Regions from separate parts of the Altererythrobacter epoxidivorans genome, predicted to be linked through region 1. Evidence: predicted binding sites of a transcription regulator. Region 1 holds the regulator's gene; each other region holds the start of a gene.
What was found. Region 1 encodes LexA, which represses DNA repair genes until DNA is damaged. Its sites were predicted from a motif close to GTTCCNCNCTTGTTCT; they were not measured.
Positions count from the first base shown of each region.

Region 2: the regulator LexA is predicted to act here: its motif matches at 2,468-2,483, upstream of AMC99_RS07085 (ATP-dependent helicase).
Region 3: the regulator LexA is predicted to act here: its motif matches at 2,096-2,111, upstream of AMC99_RS08500 (deoxyguanosinetriphosphate triphosphohydrolase).
Region 4: the regulator LexA is predicted to act here: its motif matches at 2,416-2,431, upstream of uvrA (excinuclease ABC subunit UvrA).

Region 1 covers NZ_CP012669.1:1,179,182-1,183,585, forward strand. The annotation lists gene moaC (cyclic pyranopterin monophosphate synthase MoaC) at 17-496, shown strand; gene AMC99_RS05990 (molybdopterin molybdotransferase MoeA) at 496-1,668, shown strand; gene lexA (transcriptional repressor LexA) at 1,769-2,458, shown strand; gene AMC99_RS06000 (ComEC/Rec2 family competence protein) at 2,482-4,404, opposite strand, start outside.
Region 2 covers NZ_CP012669.1:1,402,069-1,406,472, forward strand. The annotation lists gene AMC99_RS07065 (aromatic ring-hydroxylating oxygenase subunit alpha) at 1-344, shown strand, start outside; gene AMC99_RS07070 (pseudouridine synthase) at 362-1,141, shown strand; gene rsmD (16S rRNA (guanine(966)-N(2))-methyltransferase RsmD) at 1,152-1,703, shown strand; gene AMC99_RS07080 (hypothetical protein) at 2,085-2,360, opposite strand; gene AMC99_RS07085 (ATP-dependent helicase) at 2,495-4,404, shown strand, end outside.
Region 3 covers NZ_CP012669.1:1,690,461-1,694,864, reverse strand. The annotation lists gene AMC99_RS08510 (SO2930 family diheme c-type cytochrome) at 1-999, shown strand, start outside; gene AMC99_RS08505 (aspartate/glutamate racemase family protein) at 1,184-1,852, shown strand; gene AMC99_RS08500 (deoxyguanosinetriphosphate triphosphohydrolase) at 2,151-3,311, shown strand; gene AMC99_RS08495 (NAD(P)H-binding protein) at 3,304-3,996, shown strand; gene AMC99_RS08490 (bile acid:sodium symporter family protein) at 4,048-4,404, shown strand, end outside.
Region 4 covers NZ_CP012669.1:1,448,555-1,452,958, forward strand. The annotation lists gene uvrA (excinuclease ABC subunit UvrA) at 1-2,406, opposite strand, end outside; gene AMC99_RS14135 (HupA family protein) at 2,825-4,404, opposite strand, start outside.

The DNA.
Region 1 (4,404 bases):
AAGAATGAGCAAGCGGATGAGCGATCTGACCCATCTCGGTGAAAGCGGCGAAGCGCGCATGGTCGATGTCGGTGCAAAGGCGGAAACGGTGCGCAAGGCTGTTGCAGGCGGTCGCATCACGATGAAGCCGGAAACGCTTGCGGCGATCAGGGCTGGCGATGCTCCCAAAGGCGACGTTCTCGGCACCGCGCGGATTGCCGGGATCATGGCAGCGAAGAAGACGGCCGACCTGATCCCGCTTTGCCATCCACTCGGGCTCGAATCTGTCGAAGTGCAATTCGATTTCGAGGATTGCGCGATCCGCGTAACCGCAACCGCCGCACTCACCGGGAAAACCGGGGTGGAAATGGAGGCAATGGTCGCCGCATCCACAGCCTTGCTCACCATTTACGATATGGCGAAGGCGCTTGAAAAAGGCATGGTCATCGAAGGGGTTCGTCTCCTGGAGAAGACCGGCGGCAAATCGGGTCACTGGCGGGCAGAAATCGCCGACTGATGGCTGCCTTGCTATCCCTCGAAGACGCACAGAGCCGTGTATTGGATCTCGTCGATCCGCGCCCTGTTATCACACTGCCGGTCGATCGATGTATCGGACGCTACCTCGCCGAAGACCTCAGGGCGAACCGCACCCAACCCCCGGCAGACCTCTCCGCAATGGATGGATACGCTTTAAACGGCGACGGACCGTGGCAACTGGTTGGCGAGAGCCGCGCAGGTCACCCGTTCGCAGAACCGGTCGGTGCCGGTGAATGCGTGCGGATCTCTACTGGCGCCAGCATGCCCGAAGGCGCGGACCGAGTTCTCATCCAGGAGAATGCAGAGGTCGAAGGAGGTCTGGTCAAATGCACGCATGACCATCCGGATAGGGGCAAGCACGTTCGCCGCCGCGGCTTCGACTTTGCCAAAGGCGACCTCGTGCTGAAGGCGGGCGTGCGGATCGGACCTGCACAGCTCGCACTCGCCATCGGCTCGGGCCATGCGAAGCTGCCGGTAATGCAGCCCCTGCGGGTCGGCGTACTCGACAGCGGTGACGAGCTGTCCGCAAATCCCGAAGATTGCGGACCCGATCAGATACCTGCATCGAATGGCGCGATGATCTCCGCGATGCTCGCAGAGCTGGGCTGCGAAATCGTCAGGATCGGCCCTGTCGGCGACGATCCGGATGCCCTGGCAGAAGCCCTCGCGACAGCCGACGGCCTCGACATGCTCGTAACTTCTGGCGGCGCATCTGTCGGCGATCACGATTTGATGCGTCCTGCCCTCGAAAACTGGGGCGCTCACATCGACTTCTGGAAAGTGGCCATCAAGCCTGGCAAGCCGTTGATGGTGGCGCGGAGAGAGAAGACCGTGATCTTCGGGCTTCCCGGCAATCCTGTTTCCAGCTTCGTCACCTGCCTCCTTTTCGTCATGCCATATGCGAGAGCCGCGATGGGCGCGGCCGCTCCGATGCCATTCAGAGCCGTAGCGAAATTGGGTTGCGATCTGGCGCCGACCGGATCGCGACGGGAATTCCTGCGCGGATATTGGGACGGGACAACGGTTGTCACCTCGGACTCGCAAGATTCATCCGCGCTTGCAACGCTTGCTGCGTCGAACTGCCTTATTGATCGTCCGGCTGAAAGCACGGCGCTTGCGACTGGTTCACGGGTGGAGTGCATCTTGCTCTAACAGCCTCGCAGCTTGACTTGGTGAAAACTGTTGCCTAATTGTTCCTTATTCGTTCACCTTATCGGTGCACGAGAACGGGCGACCAGAGGAGGTTTTCGCCATGCTGACGGCAAAGCAGCACGAATTGATCCGCTTCATCCAGCAACGGCTTGAAGATACGGGAATTTCGCCATCCTTCGAAGAAATGAAGGAGGCGCTCGATCTCAAGAGCAAGTCGGGTGTCCATCGCCTGATCAGCGCGCTCGAGGAACGCGGCTTTATTCGCCGGCTTCCCAATCGCGCCCGCGCACTTGAAGTCATCAAGCAGCCCGAAGATGCGACCCCTGCGGTCAAGCGTCCGGTTGCAGCCAATGATCCTGTCACAATGTCGCGTGCAGCTGCGGCTCGTACGCCCGAACCGGCCAACGATATCATCGATGTTCCGCTTCATGGCCGGATTGCAGCCGGTGCCCCGATCGAGGCGATCGAAGGCCAGTCATCGATGCCGGTGCCTGCCGCCCTGCTCGGCCCTGGCGAGCACTATGCGCTCGAAGTCTCTGGCGACTCGATGATCGAAGCGGGCATTTTCGATGGTGATTTCGCCCTCGTGCGCCGGACCGATTCCGTCCGTGACGGGGAAATCGTTGTCGCCCTGGTGCGGAACGAGGAAGCGACACTCAAGTATTTGCGCCGTGAGAACGGCAAGGTTCGGCTCGATCCGGCAAACGGAATGTACGATCCGCAGATTTACGATGCTCATGAAGTGGTTGTTCAGGGCAAGCTAGCCGGATTGCTCCGCCGCTATCACTGAAAATCCGGTTGATTGGCGAGCCGCTACTTCTCGGCGGCTTGCCACCAACCATGCTGCCCCTGCGCTGATGCCACTGTGGTGATCTCTCGCCCCTCAACGTCGATCGATAACCCGCCATTTTCCCTCAGATAGGCAGCGTCCGCTTTCAGCCAGAGCGGCCTGCAAGACGCCGGTAGCCAGCGATCTGCCACGACAATGTCGGAACGTTCGCAAGCGGCAGCGAGTGACCGCTCCTCTACCCTGACCCTGTTTCGCGCCATCAGCAACGACCACTTCCGTCCGTCGCGTTCGATATCAAGGACACAGAATTCGGGAGAACAATCGGCGCTTGGCCAAGTTTCGACCGGGACGGGCTCACTGCGGGTTCCCGCCAGTTCGATCATGTTGTCCCTTGCGTAATCCGATCTCGTATCGCGAAGGCTCAGCAATCTATTGTCCGGCATTGTGATGGCGACGTGTCGACCATCGCTTGATATGAGCAGGTCAGGGACAGGCGTGCGCGCCAGCATGATGCATCCGATGGCAATCGGAACAGCAGAGAGCAGCCGGAACCTGCCACTCCACAAGGCAAGCCAAAGCCCGCCTGCGATGAAGAAACCGAACGTCGCGTATGTCATTTGCGGCATCAGTTTAACCGCGCCCGGCTGTGCTGCTGTAGTGTGAGCGATCTTCAGGAGAAGGTCGAGGCTCTGCTCCACGATCCACCACGCGGGAGCGCCAAGCCCAACCACGTCCAATGCCAGTGCGAACGCGATCAATGGCATGGAAACAAAGGTTACGAGCGGGATAGCGATCACGTTGGCAAGCGCGCCGTAAACGCCCGCCCTGTGAAAATGGAACAGGACAATCGGCATCAGCGCGATCTCGATAACGAAGCCGGTTACTAACAGCATGAGTGTTCGCCGACCGAACCTTGCAAGCCAATTTTCATCCCTCGGCGAGAGAAACTCCCGCACGGGCCGCGAACCATGCAGTGCGATTATTGTTATGACGGCGGCGAAGCTCATCTGGAAACTCGGCCCGGCGATCGCCTCCGGCCACAACAGCAAAACCGTGAAGGCAGCTACCGCGACCAGTCTCAGCGACAGCGGCTCACGACCCAGCACCAGCGCTCCCAATACTAGCAAGGCGGCGACGCAGCTCCTGACAGTCGGCACTTCGGCTCCGGTCAGCAGGGTGTATCCAATCCCGGCGCCTGCTGCGACTGCGGCCGCAACGATCGGAAGCCGGGCGCGCAGGGCGATTGCCGGAAAGAGCGCGAGGAGCCTGATGGCGAGAAAATATGCACCGGCAATCAACGCGCTCACGTGAAGGCCGCTGATCGACAATAGGTGCGTCAGCCCGGCGTCGCGCATAGCCTCATCGTCGGCAGGGGAGATCGCCCCCCTATCTCCGCTGGCGAATGCTGCAGCAATAGCTCCCGCGGAACCGTCCAGTTGGCTCCGAACATGGCTGGCAAGCCGCCGTTGGACATTGGCGAGACCGGATTGCGCTGGGTCGCCGTCGATGACTTCCACTTGCCCGATCGCGCTACCCGTGGCGGCCAAACCGTCGAACCACGCCCGCCTTGCAAAATTATAGCCGCCGGGAAACATGGGTGGCGCTGGTGGCATCAGGCGAGCACGAAGCTTGATGATCGAACCCTCACTCACCGAAGGGTATAAATCATCCTCGTCGACATTGACGCGAACCTTCAACGCCGCGCCGCGATCCGCCTCCCTGATTGCCAGCGTCAACCGCGCGCGCTTTTGCGCTGGCTGATTTTCCCGGTCGATCACATAACCCGACAAGGTCGTGACCATCGGCCTGTCGACAGGTGTCGCACCAACCATCTCGGAGCGCGTCCAGATTGTCGCGACACCGAGTGCGAACATCACCGACAAGGCGATGACAGCCATTCGCAGATGCGATCTCGATCCGTCGTCGCGCCACACCGCCGCGGCGGA
Region 2 (4,404 bases), 220 kb from region 1:
TGGTGACCTTCGCCTACCAGTTGCTGCCGGCGACAATCATCATACCCAGCCCTGATTATGTGAACGTCATGGTCCTGATGCCTCAGGCGCACGACCACACACTAGTCGAGGATTTCATGCTGATCCCGGAAGCGCCAGCGACCGACAAGGCGCGCGACCACTGGGAACGCAGCTGGAAACTGCTCGATGGCGGCGTTTTCGCAAGCGAGGACTTCCGCGCGGCAGAGCTTGGACAGCAGGGTTTGGCCAGCGGCGCGATCGAGCAATTGACGCTTGGCACGCTGGAAGGCGGCATCTCCCGTTTCGACCAAATCGTTCAAGAGGCGTTGCGCGGGGTGAATTGATCACCTAACCGCAGGAAATGCCTAAAGCTCCTCCTCGCGCCCCGGACCGTCCCGAGGGTGATCGCATCGCGAAACTCCTTGCCCGCGCAGGCGTCGCGAGCCGCCGCGAAGTGGAGCGCATGATTGCCGACGGGCGCGTGTCCATCGATGGCAAGGTTCTCGATACGCCAGCAACGATCCTGCAGGATCTCAAGGGTGTGACAGTCGACGGCAAACCTGTCGCAAAGCCCGAACCGACGCGTCTCTTCGCCTTTCACAAGCCGACCGGACTGCTGACGGCGGAGAACGATCCCCAGGGGCGGCCGACGATCTATGACGCGCTGCGCAATGCACTGCCCAAGAACACGCCGCGAGTAATGCCGATCGGCAGGCTCGATCTCAACACCGAAGGCCTGTTGCTGCTCACCAATGACGGCGAGCTGAAGCGGCAGATGGAACTGCCATCTTCCGGCATTCCGCGGACCTATCGTGCGCGCACTTTCGGCGACATAACGCAGGAACAGCTCGAGGAACTGATCGATGGCATCACCATCGATGGCATGACCTACGGCAGCATCGACGCCAATCTCGAACGGCGGACGGGACGCAACCAGTGGATCGAGATGACCATCACTGAGGGCAAGAACCGCGAGGTTCGCCGCGTGCTCGAGCATCTCGGCCTGCAGGTCAGCCGCCTGATCCGCACGTCCTATGGCCCCTTCGAACTCGAGGACCTGCCGCGTGGCGGGGCACGCGAAGTTCGCAAGCACGAGCTCGGCCGCCTGCGCGGCGACCTGCGCAAGTGGGTCCACGAGTGAGCATAGCTTCATGAGGATCATTGCCGGAGAATGGCGCGGCAGGAAACTGGCCGCACCAAAGGGAGAAGCGACGCGCCCAACAGCCGATCGGACGCGTGAAACGCTTTTCTCGATGCTGACCAGCCGGCTTGGCACCTATGAAGATCTGAGCGTTGTCGACCTGTTCGCCGGCTCGGGCGCGCTCGGCCTCGAAGCGCTGTCGCGTGGTGCCGGTTTCTGCCTGTTCGTCGAGCAGGACCAGGCGGCGCTCGCGACCATCAAGTCGAATATCGAAACTCTCGGCTGCCGCAGCCGGAGCAGCGTAAGCGCAGGCTCGGTGATGTCATTGGGTCCGGCCAAGCAACCGCACGACCTGATCCTGCTCGACCCGCCCTATGAAACAGGCGCGGGCTCGGTTGCGCTCGACCGCCTGCTACGGCTCGGGTGGGTCGGCCCTGCAAGCTGGATGGCGGTCGAAACCTCGGCCAAGGAAGAGGTCAGAGTGCGAGGCCTTGCCGTCGAGGCAGAGCGCCAAGTCGGCAAGGCCAAGCTTACTTTGCTGCGAATGGAATCGGCCGTCTAGGGACTGTTAGATCGGCCGTTCGCAGCACCCCAATCAAACGAAATTGGGCGTGACGACGACCATCAGCACTCCCAGCAGGACGGCGTAAGATATTCTGCGCATTGCGACCTCCTCTCCCGAGCTGTTCCAAGCGCGACGAACGCTGACCACTCCCCCAAGCGACAATGGCCAAGCTGCGCCCGAACTGCGGTCTTGAGAAGAGTAGCGGCGGGGCTCAAACGCTTGGCAGGCCCCGTTCAGCGCGAAGCGTTCGTAAAATGCGGCGACCGGAAGGCGCGCAAAACTACCAAAGCGCGACATGAAAAGGGGCAGCCGCACCTGAGTGCAGCTACCCCCGTCGCCATTGCCCGATAACGGGCAGGCGCGACGAATTCGCAGTGATTACATCTCGCTGGCGGGCTTGCCCGGCCAGTAGCTCAGCGGGCGATTGCCCCACTTGAGGCCGGCAGCGCGCGGGTTGATGCAGCTGTCCTGACCTTCGGTCATGCAAACGTCGTAGGTGTTGTCGCCGATTTTCACCTTGGTTGCCTGACCCTTCGCATTGGTTTCGACAACTTCCGGCGTCGGCGCCTTGTATTCGTGATGGTCGGCCATGGCCGGTGCGGTCAGGCCGAGTGCGAGCGTCGTTGCAGCGGCAGCGGTAAGTATCCGTTTCATATCAAAATCTCCTCTGCCCCGTCCGATTGCGTGAACAACGGGCGACCCGGCACGACGGTTCCAAAATGGGCAAACGCGCCCATTCTGCGCTTGCGGCGCAGCCTTGCGTTCCCTACCTGTTCACAAGGTTTCCGATGAGCAGCGACAATCCCCCCCAGCAGCGCCAAAACGCGCAAGTGCCCGCCTATGCAGCGCGGCTGAACCCTCCCCAGCGCGAGGCCGTGCTGACGACGGAAGGTCCGGTCCTGATGCTGGCAGGTGCCGGAACCGGCAAGACTGCGGCGCTAACCGCTCGCCTCGCCCACCTGGTTGCCACCGGCAGGGCTTATCCCAGCCAGATCCTGTGCGTGACCTTCACCAACAAGGCTGCGCGCGAAATGCGACACCGTGTTGCCGGGCACCTGGGCGAAGCTGTCGAAGGGATGCCGTGGCTCGGCACCTTCCACTCGATCTGTGCAAAGATGCTGCGCCGTCATGCAGAGCTTGTAGGGCTCGAATCGAATTACACGATCATCGACACCGACGATCAGATCCGCCTGCTGAAACAGCTGATCAACGACAACGATCTTGACGAAAAGCGCTGGCCGGCGCGGCAACTGGCCGGCCTGATCGACGGCTGGAAGAACCGCGGCCTGAACCCCGAAGATCTCGATGCAGTCGACAATGAAGCCTATGCCAATGGCCGGGGACAGCAGTTCTACAAGCTGTACCAAGACCGGTTGAAGGCGCTGAACGCCTGCGATTTCGGCGACCTTCTGCTGCACATGCTCAACATCTTCCGCCGCGAGCATGACGTGCTCGAGCGATATCAGCGGCAATTCCGCTACATCCTCGTCGACGAATACCAGGATACCAATGCGGTCCAGTATCTGTGGCTGCGATTGCTGGCGCAGGCGAGCAAGAATATCTGCGTCGTGGGTGACGACGACCAGTCGATCTATTCCTGGCGCGGCGCCGAAGTCGCCAACATCCTGCGCTTCGAGAAGGATTTTCCCGGCGCAAAGGTAGTGAAGCTGGAGCAGAATTATCGCTCCACTCCTCACATCCTGGGTGCTGCATCGGGCTTGATCCGCGCCAACAGTGAACGCCACGAAAAGACGCTGTGGACCGAGCATGACCACGGCGACAAGGTGCGCGTCATCGGCGTCTGGGATGCCCCGGAAGAGGCCCGGCGTGTGGGCGAGGAAATCGAGCGGCTGGAACGCGAGGGAGCGAGCCTGGACGAAGTCGCCATCCTCGTTCGCGCCCAGTACCAGACCCGCGAGTTCGAAGACCGCTTCATCCAGATCGGGATCAATTATCGCATCATCGGCGGTTTCCGCTTTTACGAGCGTGCCGAAATCCGCGACGCCCTCGCCTATCTGCGCGTCATCGCCCAGCCGCAGGACGATCTCGCTTTCGAGCGCATCTACAACCAGCCCAAGCGTGGGCTTGGCGCGAAGACGCTGGAGAAGATGCACCAGCATGCGCGCCGCACGGGCCTGCCGCTCGCCGCCGCATCATTGCAGATTGCCGACAGCGACGAGTTGCCAGCGCGTGCCGCCAACACCATCGGCGGGTTGATGCGGCAGTTTCTCCACTGGCGCGAGCAGTCCGAGCAGGTCACCCCCGCCGATCTGTTGCGCATGGTGATGACGGAATCGGGCTATGACGAGATGCTCCAGAAAGAGCGGACCGCCGAATCTGCCGGCCGCCTGGAAAACCTGTCCGAACTTGCCCGCGCCATGGAAGAATACGAGACGCTCGGCGATTTCCTCGAACATGTTTCGCTGGTGATGGATAACGACGCGGCCGATGACGAGGAAACCGTCACCATCATGACGATGCACGCTGCAAAGGGGCTCGAATTCGATCACGTTTTCCTGCCCGGCTGGGAAGAAGGCGTCTTCCCCAGCCAGCGCGCGATCGACGAAGGCGGCCTCGCCAGCCTCGAAGAGGAACGCCGCCTCGCCTATGTCGGGATCACCCGTGCGCGGCGTCGATGCACGATTTTCCATGCTGCGAACCGCCGCATTTATGGGCAGTGGACGAGTAGCATCCCGAG
Region 3 (4,404 bases), 510 kb from region 1:
GTACTTGCCGGCCTTGCGGTCGCCGCCTTGCTCGGCGCGGTCACGGTGCGGGCCAATCCCCAGACGGCGGTGGACGATACAGCGGTCAGCGGGCTCGACCTGCCGCGCAACCTTTCCGAGTTCGGCTTCTTCGCCGACGCGCCAGCGCAGCAGCCCAGCCCGGGCGTAGTGCCCTATCGCCTCAACACGCCGCTCTTTTCGGATGGCGCTGAAAAATTGCGCTTCGTCTATGTGCCTGGCGGCAAGGTGGCGAAGGCAAGGGGCGAAGGCTTGCTCGCTCTCCCGGTGGGCAGCGCGCTGATCAAGACTTTCGCGTTCGGCGAGGGGAATGGCCGTCGCTTGATCGAAACGCGTGTGCTGCTCCATCGCACCGACGGTTGGGTTGCCTTGCCCTATCGCTGGAACGACCAGCAGACCGAAGCGGTGCTGGCGGTTGCCGGAGGGCGGCTGCCTGTAACCACGCCTTCGGGGCAGACCATCAGCTACCGGATTCCGAACAAGAACCAGTGCAAGGAATGCCACGGATTGAATGGCGAGGTTGTGCCGATCGGGCCGAAGGCGCGCAATCTTTCCGCCGACTGGCTCGACGACTTTGTCGGATTGGGCAAGTTGGACGAGGCACCCGAACTCGCCGCCCGTATCCCCTTGTGGGAGGAGAGGGCATCGGTCCCGATCGATGCTGCAGCTCGCGGATATCTCGAGACCAATTGCGCCCATTGTCACCAACCGGGAGCCACGGCCTCCAATTCCGGGCTCGACCTGCGCTGGGAGCAGCACGATCCCCATGCCATCGGCATCTTCAAACGTCCGGTTGCAGCGGGACGGGGATCGGGTGGTCATGAATTCGATATCGTCCCGGGCGATCCGGATGACTCTATCCTGACCTTTCGCATGGGGTCGCCAGAACCGGGTGTGGCGATGCCCGAACTGGGCAAATCGACCGTCGATAGCGAAGGGCTGGACGTTGTGCGCCGCTGGATCGCGCAGATGCAGAAGTGATCTTTCCGCACGTGCGCTGCGCGTGCGGGCCGCCCTCACTAATTCCCCGTTAAACAACCAAGATCAGAAAATGCCTCGGAAAATCCTTGGCTCTGGACGCTCGTGACGATGCATGCATAAAAGCGGCTGCGAGGGGGAATAGACGGAAGGGGTTTTAGTGCGAAAACTCGGCATGATTGGCGGTATGAGCTGGGTCTCTACCGCCGTTTATTATGACTGCATCAACCGTTCGATCCAGAAAAGGTCCGCCCCCAAGGCAAGCGCGCCGCTTTTGATCGAAAGCCTCGATTTCCAGGAGCTTTACGGCCTTCGCGAAGATGCCGACTGGCAACGGGCGGGCAGCGTCCTGGCGGAGAGTGCTTCTCGGCTCGAAAAGGCCGGAGCCGAAGGGCTGATCATCTGCGCCAATTCCATGCACAGGATCTACGACCAGGTTGCGGACGCGGTTGATATTCCCATCCTCCACATCGCCGATTGCGTAGGCGCCCGGATGCATGCCGACGGCTGCGAGAGCGCGGCCCTGATCGGAACGCGCAATGTCATGACCGAAAGCTTTTATCGCAAGCGGCTCGTCGCGCATGGTGTCGATCTCCTGCCTCCCGACATGAGCAATGTGGAGGCGATCGACCGCATCATTTACGAGGAACTGATGGTGGGGAAGGTAACGCGCGCCGCCGAAAGGACGCTGCGCACGATCATCACGCGCAAGGAACAGGAAGGGGCTCGGGCGATCGTGCTCGCCTGCACCGAACTGGATCTTGTGGTCGATGTCGATGCCAACATCCTGCCGATCTATGACAGCACGCGGATTCATTGCGACGCGGCGGCCGAATGGATCTTGGGCAAGGAATGAACTGCTGATGTGGAGGGTGCTGGGGCGACTTATGCCACGGATCACCTCTTTCAGAAAACAACCTGTCGATTTTTTACAAGTCGCGCTTCCAATTCGTGACATCTTGATTACGAAATGACGAATACCGCGCTTCGCATGGCGCGTACATGAAGCTCAAAAGAGCTCTTCGGATCGCTTGGTTCAGTCGGGTCGCTCTCCCCTTGGGGAAAGCGACCCTTTCCATTTCTGGCGATGAGCTGCAGTGTTGCCCGATTGTTCCGGTTGTCGGCGCGGCGACGCTCCACTAATCCGCTACCCGATGACGAGGGCACCTTACGCAGCCGATCCCGCCGCTCCGCGCGGTCGCCAATACTCCCTCGGCAGCGGTGGGTCGCGTGGACCACGTAGCGAATTCCAGCGCGACCGCGACCGGATTATCCATTCGATGAGTTTTCGCCGGCTTCGCTCGAAAACACAGGTCTTCATCGCGCCCGAGGGCGATCACTATCGCACCCGGCTGACCCATAGCCTGGAAGTTGCCCAGATCGGGCGCGTCATTGCGCGTGTACTCGGCCTCGACGAGGACCTGACCGAGGCATTGTGCCTGGCACACGACCTGGGCCATCCGCCGTTCGGCCATGCCGGGGAATCGGCGCTGTCCGAAGCGATGGCCCGCCACGGCGGCTTCGATCACAATGCCCAGGCGCTGCGCACGGTGATGCACCTCGAAAGCCCTTATCCGGAACACGATGGCCTCAATCTCAGCTGGGACCTGCTCGAAGGCCTGGCAAAGCACAATGGACCGGTTATCGCTCCCAACTGGGCCTTGGCAGAGCTCGATGCCGAATTCCCGCTAGACCTCGGTCAATATGCGTCGCTGGAGGCGCAGATCGCGGCGGTTGCAGACGATATCGCCTACGACAATCACGACATCGACGATGGGCTCAGGGCAGGCTTTCTGGAGCTGGACGACCTGCTGACCGTCGATTTCCTCGCAGACCAGTGGCGTGCCGTCGAAAAACGCTTCCCCAACGCCCCGCGCGACAGGCAATTGCGCGAACTCGTGCGCGACCAGATCGGCCTGATGGTCAACGATGTGATCCAGCACACGAGCGAGCAGGTAAAAGGGATCGGCTCTATCGCGGAAGTGCGCGATGCCGGGCGGCAACTGGGCGGCTTCTCTCCTTCGCTCGCACAGGAAGAGCGCGGTCTGAAGAAGTTCATGTACGAAAGACTCTACTATCATCCCGAACAGATTGCCGCTGCCGAGCGTGCCCGCGATGTCGTGGCGCGCCTGTTTGCCGCCTATGCGCAGGACGCACAGTTGATGCCTAAGGACTGGTTGGACCGTCTTCCCGAACACGATCCTGCGCGCAGCCGCGTGATCGCCGATTTCATTGCGGGGATGAGCGACAGTTTCGCGATCGAGAGCTGTGCCGCCATTTACGGCGAGCGTCCCAAGGGTTTGACCAATGTCTGAGCCGGTCCGCATTGCTCTGGTCGGTGCAACCGGCCTCGTCGGCCGAACGCTGCTCGAAACTGCTGTGGGACAGCCAGAGGTCCAGGTCGTTGCCATCGCCCGCCGCGAGATGAAATTGCCCCCCGGCGGACGGATGGAAATGGTTCTCGCCGATCCGGCAAACTGGAACGAGGTGCTGGATGTCCTTCGCCCGACAACTCTCATCTGCGCGCTCGGTACGACATGGAAACAGGCGGGGAAGGACGAGGCGGCTTTTCGCGCGGTGGACCAGGACCTCGTCCTGGCGACTGCCCGTGCTGCATTGAATGCCGGGGCGGAACGAATGGTCGCGGTCAGCTCGGCTGGCGCAGACCCGCAGTCGAAGAACTTCTATCTCAAGGTGAAAGGCGAAGTAGAGCGCGAGTTACAGTCGTTGAAATTCAAACGTCTCGACATCTTGCGACCGGGTTTGCTGAAGGGACCCCGCGAACGAGACATGCGCATAGGCGAGGGGCTTGCCCGGATTGCCAGTCCGCTGGTCGATCCGTTCCTCAATGGCCCGCGTCGTCGTTACCGCTCGATCGAGGCCACAACCGTGGCAGAGGCGGCCCTGCAGCTTTCGATGCGCCGTGCCGCCGGAAAATTCATCCATGACAACGACGGCATAATCCGGGCAGCTCGCGACTGGGCAAACCGCACCAGCTAGGCAGGTGACGCTTTCGGCGCTAACCCGTTCTGGAGGGAGAGGGGGCGCTGGATGATCCGCAAGGCGACGGACCTTTTTGCAGTCTGGACGGTGCTGGGAACGCTGTGGGCGTGGTTGATCCCGTCGCATTTCCTGTGGGTCGTAGACGGCACTTTCCAGCCTTTCGGCCAGTCGCTGGTCAGCGTGCTACTCGGCCTGATCATGCTCGGAATGGGGCTGACGCTTTCTCCGGGGGATTTCCGCCGGATACTATCGATGCCCCGTGCGGTCGGCATCGGGGTGGCCCTGCAATTTACAGTCATGCCGCTGGCTGGCGTCGTCTTTGCTCGATTGTTCGGGCTTGAGACCGGGCTGGCGGTCGGTTTGATACTGGTCGCGTGCTGCCCGGGCGGCACAGCTTCCAATGTC
Region 4 (4,404 bases), 270 kb from region 1:
CGTTTCGCGGTTGTACCGCTTGCCGTGGCATTCCTCGCAGGTGACGTAAACGTCGGGGAGGAAGTGCATCTCGATCTTGATCAGCCCGTCGCCCTGGCACTTCTCGCAGCGCCCGCCCTTGACGTTGAAGCTGAAGCGGCCGGGCTTGTATCCGCGCGCCTGCGCCTCCGGCAGGCCCGCGAACCAGTCGCGGATCTGCGTGAAGGCGCCGGTGTAGGTCGCCGGGTTCGAACGCGGGGTGCGGCCGATGGGCGACTGGTCGATCTCGATCACCTTGTCGCAATATTCGAGGCCGGTGACCTTGTCGTGCGCGCCTGCGATCACCCGCGCGCCGTTCAATGTCCGCGCCGCTGCGGCATAGAGCGTGTCGATGGTGAAAGACGACTTGCCGCTGCCCGAAACGCCGGTGATGCAGGCAAAGGTGCCGAGCGGGATGCTGGCGGTGACGTCCTGCAGATTGTTCGCCCGCGCGCCATGGACGGTCAGCTCGTGCCCGTTGCCCTTGCGGCGGGTCGTCGGCACCGCGATCTCTCGCCTGCCGGTGAGGTAATCGGCGGTGAGCGAGTTCTTGGACTTCAATACCTGTTTCAGCGTGCCCTGCGCGACCACTTCGCCGCCGTGGACGCCCGCGCCGGGGCCGAGGTCGACCACGTGGTCGGCGGTGCGGATCGCATCCTCGTCATGCTCGACCACGATCACCGTGTTGCCGAGGTCGCGAAGGCGCTTCAGCGTTTCGAGCAGCCGGTCGTTGTCGCGCTGGTGGAGGCCGATGCTGGGCTCGTCGAGCACGTAGAGCACGCCCGACAGCCCGCTGCCGATCTGCGAGGCGAGGCGGATGCGCTGGCTCTCCCCGCCGCTCAGTGTTCCGGAGGTGCGGTCGAGATTGAGGTAGTCGAGCCCGACATTGTCGAGGAAGCCCAGACGCTCGTTGATTTCCTTGAGGATGGCCTTGGCGATCTGCGCCTGCGTGTCGTTGAGCAGGCCGTCGAGCGCGAGGAACCACGCCTTGGCATCGGCAACGCTCATCCGGGTAGGTTCGGCGATATCGGTCGGCCCGTTGGGACCGGGGATCTTCACCGACAGCGCTTTCTCGTTGAGGCGCTTGCCGCCGCAGGTCTCGCACGGCTGCGCGGTCTGGAACTTCGACAGCTCCTCGCGCATCCAGGCGCTTTCGGTCTGCAGCAGGCGGCGGTTGAGATTGCCGATCACGCCCTCGAACGCCTTGCGCACGGTGTATTCCTTGCGCCCGTCCTTGAAGGTGAGCTCGACCGGCATGCCGCCCGTGCCGTGGAGAATGATCATCCGCTGGTCGGGCTCGAGCGCGTTCCACGGCGTCGTCAGGTCGAAGTCGTATGCCTTCGCCAGGCTTGTCAGCACCTGCATGTAATAGGGGGACGGCGGGTTGCTCTTCGCCCAGGGCACGACCGCGCCCTGCTTGAGGCTGAGCGCTTCATTGGGCACGACCAGTTGCGGATCGAACAGCAGTTTCTCGCCGATCCCGTCGCAAGTCGCACAAGCCCCTTGCGGTGCGTTGAAAGAGAACAGGCGCGGCTCGATCTCTTCGATGGTGAAGCCCGAAACCGGGCAGGCGAACTTTTCCGAAAAGACGATGCGGTTGGCCGGGATACCGGCGCCCTTCATCGCGCCGCCCGCTTCTTCTTCGCCCTCGCGGCCCGGGACCACGCCGTCGGCAAGGTCGACATAAGCCAACCCTTCGGCCAGCTTGAGCGCGGTTTCGAAGCTGTCGGCAAGCCTTGTCTCAAGCCCTTCTTTCACCGCCAGGCGATCAACCACGACCTCGATGTCGTGCTTGTATTTCTTGTCGAGCGCAGGCGCTTCTTCGATCGGATAAAGCTCTCCGTCGATGCGCACGCGGGTGAAGCCCGCCTTCTGCCATTCGGCCAGCTCCTTGCGGTATTCGCCCTTGCGCCCGCGTACGACCGGCGCGAGCAAATAGAGCCGCGTGCCTTCGGGCAGCGCCATGACGCGGTCGACCATCTGGCTGACGGTCTGCGCGCTGATCGGCTCTCCGGTCGCCGGCGAGTAAGGCACGCCTACGCGCGCCCATAGCAGGCGCATGTAGTCGTAGATTTCGGTCACGGTGGCGACGGTCGAACGCGGGTTGCGGCTTGTGGTCTTCTGCTCGATCGAGATGGCAGGAGAAAGTCCGTCGATATGCTCGACATCGGGCTTCTGCATCATCTCCAGGAACTGGCGCGCATAGGCACTCAGGCTTTCGACATAGCGACGCTGCCCTTCGGCATAGATCGTATCGAAAGCGAGGCTCGACTTGCCCGAACCGGACAGGCCCGTAATCACGATCAGGCTATCGCGCGGAAGGTCGATGTCCACGCCTTTGAGGTTGTGTTCGCGCGCGCCGCGCACAGAGATTTTCGTGAGGGCCATTGGGGCGGTGTTCCGTAAATGTTCCGGGTAGTCAAGAGCCGCCGAAGCGCGGCCCGCCAAGTGCCCGTAATCTGGGTGTTAATAGGTCAATTACAATGTTCCTGCGCGGTTCCCCCTAGGGGCCCTATAGGAAAAATGAAGTGCCGGAAGCGGGGTGTATCCGCCAAACAAAGGTTCTCTTTGCGAGTCTTCCCGCCGAGCCTTTCGGGTCGCACCTTGAGGTCAGCTCAGGGACTTCGAAGAGTTTTGCAAGCCGTACTACTTTGCGCAGTACCGCGTGCAGGCTTCCCTCTTTCGATCACACTCACACTCTCGATCGGGGGGAGCCACACGCGTGCATTTTGCACGCACACGGCAAAAGGGGCCCGCCCATCAGGCGAGCCCCTTCAAACCGGACCTATCGCTCGGATAGTTGAGGTCAGTTCTTCCTGCCGGCGAAAATACCGTCGATGTCGACCGTATTGCCGGAGATAGTAAGGTCGTCGAAATCCAGGGTAAATCCGCCCCCGACTTCGGCAGCTCCCGGACCGAACAGATAGCCGAAGATCTGGCCGTATGGGTTGCCGCCCGACATGAACATGGCCGGTTGCAACTGGTTGCCGGTTAGCGAGCCCGGCGCGCTGATAAAGCTGCCGAAATCGCGCGTCGCACTCGACTGGCGATCGGTGCCCGTCAGCGCAAGCTGTCCGTTCCAAATGAAGGTGCCGAAGTTCACGCTGATTTCCGTTGTGCCGGTCAGGTCGTAGAATCGATTGGTTGCGCCCGTGCTCTTCGCTGCGCCGACGACGACACCATTATAGGTCGCACTGCCCGTGGTCGGAACGCTCGCCGGGTCGGTCTTGAAACCGAACACGGCATAACGGCGTGCGATCTCGTAATCGCCCGATCCGTTGCCGCCCCGCTCCCAGATACCGAACTTGGTATAGGTCAGCTCGACCAGCGAATTGCCCGGCGCCGTGTTGAGCAGGGTAAGCCCGTCGATCTGGCCACCGGCCGGATTGACGTCGCCATAAACGGTGTACTGATCGTTCGACAGCGAGGCATTCTTGTCACTGTCGCTATAGGTAAAGGTATTGGCGAGGCTCCACAGACCCGGATTGCGGTAGCTGACCCCGTAATTGCCGAGGATGCCGCTACCCGTTCCGGCGCGGAAGAAGGTCGTGGAGACGGTCGAGCCCGATTGGGTAACATTCTCGAGCTCTTCAATGACAATCGGTTCGAAATCCGCAGGATCGTTCAATCCGGCGAAGCTCGACGCAATGTTGCGGAAGCCCGGATCGCTCGAGCCGACCAGCGTTCCGGCAAAATCGACGACGCTCGACCCGCCACGGAACGATGCCCCGACTTCGGTTGCGGACGGGCCATAGAAAAGTCCCGCCCAGGTCCCCCCGATGCCGCCGAGAGTGAAATCGCCATTGAAACCACTCGATCCGATGGTTGCATCGCCATTGTAGGCGAAGCTGAAACCGCCGGTCGAATTGACGAGGTCGAACCCGTCGACGAGGCCGCTGACCGAAACGGTGCCAGCCCCGAAATCCGCGGTCAGCGTACCGGGGTTATAGGTCCGCATCAGGATCGGATTCTGGCCTTGTTCGGTCAGGAAGCCGAGGACGTAGACGTTATAGGTCCCGCCTCCGGAGGTCGGGACCGATGCCGGGGCAGTTGGATAGCCATAATGGAACGCGTCGGCGTCGACCACATAGGTTCCATCGGGCCGCTGGATGAGGCTGAAGTAAACCCCCTGCCCGACCCAGTTCAACCGGTCGGTGGAAGTGCCGGGAGGCAGGGTGACAAACAGGTTTTCCTGACCGCCGGATACGTTTTTCACGAACTCGCCATAGACCATGTTCGACGCGGTCTGGTCGACCGCGGTTACGTTCGAAAACTGCTTGTTTCCGCCGGGCCTGGTCAAGGTGTAGGTGCCGGTTGCCGGATCAATGGAAATCGTCAGCGACTGCGCGCCGGTCGTCACATCGGACTGGGCGGCACCGGTGCTCG